One region of the Agarivorans sp. 2_MG-2023 genome, then DNA from elsewhere that is predicted to be linked to it. Evidence: predicted binding sites of a transcription regulator. Region 1 holds the regulator's gene; each other region holds the start of a gene.
The links. Region 1 encodes LexA, which represses DNA repair genes until DNA is damaged. Its sites were predicted from a motif close to TACTGTATNNNNATACAGTA; they were not measured.
Positions count from the first base shown of each region.

Region 2: the regulator LexA is predicted to act here: its motif matches at 1,960-1,979, upstream of dinB (DNA polymerase IV).
Region 3: the regulator LexA is predicted to act here: its motif matches at 1,461-1,480, upstream of recN (DNA repair protein RecN).

Region 1 covers NZ_JAUORQ010000014.1:41,824-45,108, reverse strand. The annotation lists gene Q4549_RS18455 (PEP-CTERM sorting domain-containing protein) at 1-396, shown strand, start outside; gene Q4549_RS18450 (GNAT family N-acetyltransferase) at 428-910, opposite strand; gene lexA (transcriptional repressor LexA) at 1,027-1,671, shown strand; gene coxB (cytochrome c oxidase subunit II) at 1,999-3,066, shown strand; gene ctaD (cytochrome c oxidase subunit I) at 3,078-3,285, shown strand, end outside.
Region 2 covers NZ_JAUORQ010000015.1:46,787-50,071, forward strand. The annotation lists gene Q4549_RS19010 (SPFH domain-containing protein) at 1-860, shown strand, start outside; gene dinB (DNA polymerase IV) at 866-1,945, opposite strand; gene Q4549_RS19020 (hybrid-cluster NAD(P)-dependent oxidoreductase) at 2,110-3,285, shown strand, end outside.
Region 3 covers NZ_JAUORQ010000002.1:66,588-69,872, reverse strand. The annotation lists gene recN (DNA repair protein RecN) at 1-1,454, opposite strand, end outside; gene Q4549_RS03020 (extracellular solute-binding protein) at 1,896-2,966, shown strand; gene Q4549_RS03015 (ABC transporter ATP-binding protein) at 3,026-3,285, shown strand, end outside.

The sequences.
Region 1 (3,285 bases):
ATCAATCGAGGGATAGTGGGTTGTGGGGAGTATTTTGGAAACGATTTTGTGGTTGAATCTAGTTACGCCGCCGGCAGTTTAGGCGGAGAGTTGCTTGCTCACGAGTTAGGCCACAATTTAGGCCTACCGCATTTGTCTGGCGCTTACCTAATGAATCCAAGTCTCAACAATCGCACATTGATTACCGAGCCAGAAGTTGAGCGCATCTTCCGTAGTCCTCTCGTTCAAAATGATAACGATTATTTCTGGATAGACATTAACCCTGTGCTGATTGTTGCAGAGGCGACAAGAGTAAGTGAGCCAGCTTCGGTATTTTTATTTGCGGGGATGCTGGGAATGCTAGTTTGGCGTAAGCGAGAAAGGCGAACCCTAAGTTCGATTGGTTTTAGTCGATAATACTGCTCTTTGTTGCAGTACCATTTTGCGCTCAAAGTTGCTTTAGCATCCAAACATCGCAGCCATTATGGGCTGTACCTTGTAAAGGTGCAGATAAGTGTTCAAAACCGAGGCCTTCGTAGAGTTTAATTGCTGCCGACATATTACTAAGCGTATCTAGGTAACAGCGAGAAAATCCCTGCTCTAAGGCAAATGCTAAACAGGCTAACGAGAGCTTTTTACCGAGACCTAGGCCTCTACCTTCTTCCAGTAAAAATAGCTTTTTTAGCTCACTGGTATCTTCACTATCGGCAAAAGGCGCAGCGCCACAGCCGCCAACGACCTTGCCATCTAACAAAGCGACCACATATCTACTACGATTTTGCAGTGTATAGTGCTGACTCATATTATCGACTTCAGCATCTGAGGGGCCAAAGCCTTCACCTACCGCGCCATATTCTTGGCCAACCTGTTTTATTATTCGCTGTAGATCTTGGTCATATTGGGCTGATATTTCGACTATCTCAATGGCCATTATTGCCTCCTATCACTTTGAATCAACAGTAACAAAATCAGAATTAATATAAAACCTTGCGTCAAAATGTATGCTGTATATACTAACAGTGTGCTGTATAAACTTACAGGTAGACTATGAAGCCCTTAACGCCCCGCCAAACAGAAGTGTTTGAACTTATTCGCCGCCATATTAACGATACTGGTATGCCTCCAACGCGTGCCGAAATTGCTAAAGAGCTAGGATTCCGCTCGGCTAATGCAGCAGAAGAACACCTTAGAGCTTTAGCTAAAAAAGGTGCGATTGAAATGATTCCTGGTGCGTCGCGAGGGATCCGTATTAGCGAAGCATACTTGCCGGCTAGTGCAAATGAAGCCACTGTAGAGCCTGAACCAGGCTTGCCGTTAATCGGTCAAGTTGCTGCAGGTGAGCCTATTTTGGCGCAGGAGCACGTTGAATCTCATTATGCCGTAGATGCTAACTTATTTAATCCGCATGCCGATTATTTACTGCGAGTACAGGGCATGAGCATGAAAGATATCGGCATTATGGATGGTGATCTATTAGCCGTGCATAAAACTACCCAGGTACACAATGGACAGGTGGTTGTGGCTCGTTTAGATGAAGATGTTACGGTTAAACGTTTTGAGCGTGACGGTAAGATGGTGTACTTACACCCTGAAAATGAAGAGTTATCAACCATTGAAGTTGATCTTGAATATCAGAACATCGAAATAGAAGGTTTAGCGGTAGGTATTATTCGCACTGCTGATTGGATGTAAGCCTTATTCAACAATAAGTTCCCTATTTTGAAGCCCAAATCACTCTGATTTGGGCTTTTGTCGTTAACATCACATCTTTTGTCTTTATCCATAAAAATCTCAACAATGTATTTACATTTCTTTAACTTAGGGGTTAATTTATAAACAGTAGGTTGTATTTAGCTGTAATAGCCTATGCTTTTGGGGTGGGGATTTTCCCTTTATTCGCAGCTACTTTCCTAGCATGGAAAGTTGTTGTCGTTGGCTACTGCAAAGGAGAGCGCTGTGGGCCGATGGATTCAGCTATTAGTGCTGACATTTTTTTCGCCGCATTTGTTTGCGCAAGAGATGTCTTTCAATTTACGTCCTGGTGTTACTGCCATCAGTGAGCAAGTTTATGGCTTGCACATGACAATTTTTTATATTTGTTGTGCCATTGGTGTCTTGGTATTTGGCGCTATGTTTTGGTCGATTTACCATCACCGTAAATCCAAAGGAGCGGTTCCTGCTCAATTCCACGAAAGCACTAAAGTGGAAATTATTTGGACCATCATTCCCTTTATTATTTTAATAGGTATGGCGATTCCAGCCACTAAAACCTTACTGGCAATGGAAGATCCTTCCGATGCCGACATTACTATTCAAGTGACGGGTTCCCAGTGGAAGTGGCACTACAAGTACTTTGACCAAGATTTAGAGTTTTACAGTGTAATGGCGTCTGATTGGGATGAAGTCAACGGCAAACTGGAAAAACGTAAAAACTATTTGCTTGAAGTTGACCACCCCTTGGTATTGCCGATCGGGAAAAAAGTCCGCTTCCTCATGACTTCAGAAGACGTTATTCACTCTTGGTGGGTGCCTGACTTTGCAGTTAAAAAAGATGCAAATCCCGGTTTTATTAACGAAGCATGGACCATCATTGATAAACCCGGCATTTACCGCGGCCAATGTGCTGAGCTATGTGGAAAAGACCATGGCTTTATGCCCATTGTTGTTATCGCCAAACCTCAAGCCGAATATGATGCTTGGTTGGCAGAGAAAGAAGCTGCTTATTTAGCCAAGCAAGCCCAAGAGCTTGAACTGGTGGCCATGACTATGCAGCAAGATGAGCTGATGTCATTAGGCGAAAAAGTGTATGAGAAAAGCTGTGCTGCTTGTCACCAAGTTAACGGCCTAGGTTTACCTGGCGTGTTCCCCGCTTTAAAAGACAGTCCAATCGCGTTAGGTGATGTGACTAAACATATTGAAGTAGTGGTAAATGGCGAGCCTGGCACAGCCATGCAAGCCTTTGGTAAACAGCTTGGTTTGAAAGAGCTAGCTGCGGTGATTACTTATGAGCGAAATGCTTGGGGTAATGATACGGGTGACTTAGTGCAGGCCAAGGATGTTGTGGCCGTTCAAAACGCAGCGCAGTAGGGAGACAGACAATGAGCACGATTAGTGACGTTCACTCAGACCATGAAGAACACCACCATGCCCCTCGCGGATTAATGCGTTGGGTACTAACCACTAACCATAAAGACATTGGTTCAATGTACTTATGGTTCAGCTTTGCCATGTTTATTGTTGGTGGAGCCATGGCGATGATTATTCGCGCCGAGCTGTTCCAACCAGGCTTGCAACTGGTTGAGCCTA
Region 2 (3,285 bases), on a different contig from region 1:
CAGAGGAGTATTACGCAGGCGGACGCACCGAGTTCAACTCTGAATTTGAAAACCAAATGAACAGCGGTATTTTATTGGTTAAACGAGAAGAAATTATCATTCATTCTAAACAATCAACAGGCAGTGCTAATGCCGCTTTAGGTACCGACCAAGATGAGTATGGCGATAATAGCAAAACCGTTTTTGTGGTAAATAAAGTACTTGGGGAAGACGGACTACCTTTACGTAAATCACAACGGTTCACCGATTTTGGAGTAACCGTAGTATCTGCTCTCATCACCGATATGCGCCCTAATGCTAAATTTATCGAGCGTATGCAATTAAAACAAAAGGCATCAGCCGACCGAGCAATCGCCAGAGAGCAACGTGTTCAAGAAGAAGAGCAACGTTTATTAGCCATCGCTCGCGGTGAGCGTGAAGTTGCCGAACGTCAGGCCAAAGCGAAAGTAGAGCAAATACAAAAAACCACTGAAGCACAAACTGATAAGCAGTTAGCGATTACCAATGCTGAAAAATTAAAAGCTCAAGCGAAAATTTCTAAAGAAACCGCTGAAATCAATTTAGAAAAAGCACGTATTGAAGCCGAAACCCAGCAAACATTGGCCGAAGCTGAAGCCTATCAAAAACGAGTAATTTTAGAAGCCGATAACGCCTTGGCGCAAAAACTGGAAGCGGAAGTGAAAATTCAAGCGCTTTGGGCTGATGCTTTTGCTAAACGCAATGTGCCCACCAACGTATTTGGTGCAGGGAGTAATTCAGGCACACCATCAGGCAGCGATGCAGAAACTCGTGCCTTTATGCAAATGCTAACGCTAGATGCCGCTAAGCGATTAAGTTACGACCGCGAGATAACTAAATAACAGAACTAAAACGGCAAAATCAGTTGCGGTGACTGATTTTGCTGCTCTGGCGCTAGGCCAATATGCAAACCAATCAATCGTACGGCTTTGCCCTTACCTCTTGCTAGCGCTTCGTTAAACAACTCCAATAAGGTTGTTTCATCAATTTGTTGGCATTGCTGCTCTTTGGTGGTTTGCTGAAAATCAGCGAATTTCACCTTTACGCCTAATTTATTCATTTTGGCTTGTTTAAGGTGCTTTTCACTACGGCGTTGTAACTCTGGCAGTAAAGCCATTAAACGTTCCACCAAAATACCTTGGTCGCCTTCGTCTTGCGCAAAGGTACGCTCCACCGTTACCGATTTACGTTGCCGGTCGTTACTGACCGCCCGCTCGTCCACGCCTTGGCAGCGCATCCATAACATCTCACCAAACTTGCCAAAAATTTGTTTTAGTTTATCTCGCTCCGCGCGACGAATATCTCCCCCCGTGTAAAGCCCTTGGTGATGCAGTTTTTCAATGCTCACTTTGCCTACACCAGAAATCTTTTCTAGGGCTAAGGTTTCAATAAATTCGCTCACCTGCTCCGGTTTAATCACAAATAAGCCATTGGGTTTGTTGAGGTCTGAAGCAATTTTGGCCAGAAATTTTACAGGAGCGACCCCCGCCGAGGCGGTTAAACCGGTTTTATCAAAGATATCTTGCCTAATTTGCTCGGCAATTAAGGTGGCTGAACCACGGCAGGCTTGGCTACTGGTTACGTCTAGGTAGGCTTCATCGAGAGATAATGGCTCTATTGCGTCAGCATAATCATGAAAAATGGCCTGCACTTGCTGGCTGGCATCTTGATAGGCGGCCATACGTGGCGGCACTAGCACTAAATCTGGGCAAAGTTGCATAGCTTTATGAGTTGGCATCGCCGAGCGAATACCATATTGACGGGCAATGTAATTACAGGTAGTTAATACGCCTCGGCCGCTACGCATACCGCCAACCGCCAGTGGTACATTGGCTAATTCTGGCTGGTCACGCATTTCCACAGCCGCATAAAAACAATCCATGTCTACATGGATAATCTTACGCTGAATTGAAGCTAGTGTTGTCAATATGCTGCACTCATAACTGTATATACAAACAGTATAAAGCTGATATGCGGAATTACCAAGTAACACTGAGCAGTTTTTAGCATGGTAACCAGCCAAATTACTATGGCTTGAACGCAAGAGCTTGAGTAGTATTGAAAAACCAATTTGCTGAAGGAAGAAAAACTGTGAGTGATGCACGACTAAGCCAACTGAGTGTTTATCCCATTAAATCAACGGCCGGTATCCACCTTAATCATGCTTATGTTGAGGAACACGGTTTAGCTTTTGACCGCCGATTTGTTGTTTGCCAGCCAGACGGCATACAGATTACCGCAAGAACTCACCCTAAGTTGGCACAAGTCCATAGCGCGCTAAATCGCGATGGTTTGCATTTGCGCGCACCTAATATGGCAGCGCTTGATATTATTTATAGCGAGTTCTCAGAGGATTACCGTGAGGTAATGATTTGGAAAGACAGCGTACAAGCGCAACATTGCCACCGCTCTTACGATGCTTGGTTTAGTGAGTATTTAGGCGAACCTTGTCACTTGGTGTTTTTTGGTCAGCAATCTCAGCGCAAAGTAAAACAACGAGAGAGTCAGGTTTCTTTTGCCGACGGCTATCCATTACTACTGATTTCTGAAGCGTCTCTTGAGGATCTCAATTTACGCTCTAGCGCTCGTCACAGCATGGAACAATTTCGTCCTAATATTGTGGTAAAAAACACCGAGGCTTTTGCCGAAGATGGCTGGAAGCGCTTTAAAATTGGTGAAGTTGAATTTGAAGTACAAAACCCTTGTTCTCGCTGTATATTCACAACTCTCGACCAAGCCAGTGGTCAGTTTCATCCGAATAAAGAGCCGCTTGCTACCTTCGCTAAATATCGCCAAGGTGACGGCGGTAATGTGTATTTTGGGCAAAATGTTGTGGCTTTAAATAGTGGAAAAATCAGCTTATACGACAGCATTGAGGTACTAGAAGCGCGCCAAGCAGAGGTGTATCCAGATACCTCTGAAAAACGCCAAGCTACTAGCACTCCCTCAGCTCAACAGTGGCAGCAAGGTGAGGCGGTTAAGCTAAGTTGCATTGCAGTTCAGCAAGATACCCACGATGTAAAAACCTTTGTCTTTGAGCCACCTAAACACATACAAGCTACTTACTTACCCGGCCAATACATGGGGCTTGAACTTGAGATCGACGGCAAGCCTGTTCATCGTAATTACACTTTATCAAGCTCGCCCAGTCGCCCTTATCGCTTAGCTATAACCGTAAAACGAGTAACCGACGGCCAAGCCTCTAACTGGCTGCACGATAACCTTAAACCGGGTATGCACTTAAACACTCACGCGCCAAGTGGCGAC
Region 3 (3,285 bases), on a different contig from region 1:
CATTGTTTACCCAGCTGGCGAAGCATGCCACCCACAACCGCTGCTGTTGGTCCGCTAATACCTACATCTACTTCATCAAAAATTAGAGTGGGGGTGAGAATGCTGGCAGAGCAAATAACTTGAATCGCTAAGCCTATACGTGACAACTCACCACCAGAGGCTACTTTTTCAATGGCTTGCATAGGTTGCCCTGGGTTAGTTCGTACTAGCAGTTCAACTCGGTCAATGCCGTTAGCGTTGGTAAATTGCTGTGCATCACTTTGCAGTGAAAACTCACACTGGGCTTTAGCCATGCTCAGCTTGTGGATCTCTTTGGTAATTTGCTTACTTAAACTATTGGCTGCACGTTCTCGACTTTTCGACAACTTATTAGCTTTGTTTAAATAATGCTGCCAAGCACTTTCAATCTCATCCGCGAGGTGTTCAAAACGTTCACTTTGTTGGCTTAGCTGAGTTAATTGCGCCAGTAAATCTTGATGCAAAGCAGGAAGCTGCTCTGGTGAAGTATGGTGCTTCCTTGCCAGCTCCAAAGCAAGGCTCATCCTTTCTTCTAGCTCTGCAAATAACTCAGGATCGTAGTCTAGTTGCTCACTATAGTGTCCTAACTGCTGAGTTGCCTCTTCAACCTGAATTTGCGCGTCATGCAAGAGATTATTAATGGTTTCTAATTTGGGGTCTAGCTCAAGTAGTTGGCTGGTTGTTTTGCAAGCTTGGCTGAGCATATCCGTAACATTTACTTGATCGTCATGACCCAGTAATTGCGTGAGTTGGTGGCTGCTTTGCTGTAATTCAGTACTGTGTGATAAGCATTGATGTTGTTGCTCGATATCCTGATACTCGCCTTCTTGAAGGGAGAAAGCATCCAGCTCTTTTACTTGGTAATCAAGCAACTGGCGCTGAGCGGCTAGCTCTTTTTGCTGTTGTTCAGCAAGTTCTAGCTCGTTACAGAGCGCTTTCCAGCCTTGGTAAGCTTGTTTTACGTCACCGATTAGCTGAGGATGGGCAGCATATTGGTCGACAATTGATAGCTGTTGGTTGGGCTTTAATAATAGCTGATGAGCATGTTGGCCATGAATACTTACTAAGTATTGGCCAAGGCTTTTTAATTGAGCCAGCGGTACTGCTGTGCCATTAATATAGGCCTTGGAACGGCCTTCTTTTGTTACCACTCGGCGCAGTATGCATTCGTCATCACTCAGTAACTCATTTTGCTGCAACCACAATTGAGCCCGTTGGTTATTGCTTACGTCAAATTGTGCGCTAATTTCAGCCTTATCGGCTTCTTGTCGCACCATTGAGGCTTCTGCTCGATTGCCCAAACATAAACCAAGGGCGTCAATGGCAATAGATTTACCCGCTCCGGTTTCACCCGTTATCGTGGTCATTCCTTGATTCAAATCGAGTTCAAGAAATCGAACAATGGCAAAATTTTGTACGCTTAATTGAGTGAGCATTTCAATACCTGTTTATTCATACAGTAACTGTGTAAATATATAGTGCAAGTTTTATTCAAGCAAGCGACATTTTTAAAGATTTTGCTAAATTATGAGGAAGCTATTGTTTTTTTGGCCTTAGTTTACTGAGCTAGTTCAGCATTTATTTAGCCACTGGATAGCTGCAACTTTTTGTCTAGGTAAGGAACAAGAGGTAGAGCTTACTTAGTTGGTAAACTAGTTGAAGCCGCTGCTTATGCTGTCTATTTTGGCTGGTTTGTGCTTTTCATATACTTTCTAATAAAAAAATATTTCAACTCACTACACGCTCTCGGAATTAGCTACTACGCTTTTAGCTGTCACATTAGTGTCATTAAATTCGTGCATGTTTATCAAACAGTTGTTGTATCTGTGCCGCATAAGTCGGTAGACCAATTCACCTTGAACCACATGGAAGAGATTATGTTGAATAAACGTTTAACACTGAGTGCTTTGGTACTTAGTATGGGCGCAATGGTTAGTGCGCAAACGAGTGCTGAAACGCTTCGCTTATTAACGTGGGGTGGCTATGCGCCTCAGGAAGTGATTGATATGTTCGAAAAGGAAACGGGCATTGAAGTAAAAGTGACTAAATCAAACAATGAAGACATGATTTCGAAGCTTCGAGCCACTGGTGGTTCGGGGTTTGATTTAGCTCAACCTAGCCAAGATCGTATTACTGGCGTACAGCAACAGTTTGGCATTTATCAGCCGATTGATTTGAGCCGTATTGAGCAACAACAAATGATTACCTCTATGCTTGATGCTACCAAGAAAAATACTGCGGTAGGCGACCAGGTATTTGGAGTTCCTCATGTATGGGGTACCAGTGGTTTAGTGGTTAATGGTGAAATGGCCAAAGATGTGGCCGATTACACCGACCTTTGCCAAAAGCAATATGAAGGTAAGATCTCTTACCGCTTGAAGCGCCCAACCTTAATTGGTTTTGCTTTTGCATTGGGTGAAGACCCATTTGCTGCTTATGCTGACCCTGTTAAATACCAGCAAATACTTAATAAAGTTGAAACAGCTTTGGTTGACTGTAAGCCACTGGTAAAAACGTACTGGTCGGGCGGCGATGAGCTAATGAACTTGATGCGTTCTAACGAAGTGGTAGCCGCTATGGCTTGGGATGCTGGCGGTTGGAAACTCAATCGTGAGCAGCAAATCATTCAGTTTGTGGCGCCTAAATCTGGAGCATTAGGTTGGATTGATACCTTTGCTATTCCTAAAAAGTCGAAAGCGATTGATGCAGCCTACAAGTGGATCAACTTTGTTATGCGCCCAGAAGTTGCCGCTAAAATTACTGAATCAGCAGGTAATTTTACTGCGTCTAAAGGCTCTGATGCTTACGTAAATGAGTTGGCTAAAGCCCAATTTAATACCAGCTTTAGCAGTGACGATATCGATAATATTAAGTGGTATCCAGCTGTTCCAGCCGGCCTAGAAGCCATGGAAGGCAAAGTACTCGACCGCGTTCAAGCGGCCAAATAGCTAAGATGGGGCCTTGTGCCCCAAATCTTGTTACCTCTTCGTAAAATCTTGGACCCTATATGGCGGCTAACGCTAACTTTGATCTTGAATGTGAACAACTCTCAAAGCACTTTGCAGACTTTACTGCGGTAGACCAACTTAACTTTTCGGTAGAAGCTGGCTCGTTTTTCTCTATTCTTGGCCCATCAGGCTGTGGCAAAACTACGTTGTTGCGCATGTTGGCTGGCTTTGAATCGCCCTCAAAGGGAGAAATAAGAATTCATCAAAAGCGAGTGAATGAATTAGCGCCGAATAAACGCCCGGTGAACATGGTGTTTCA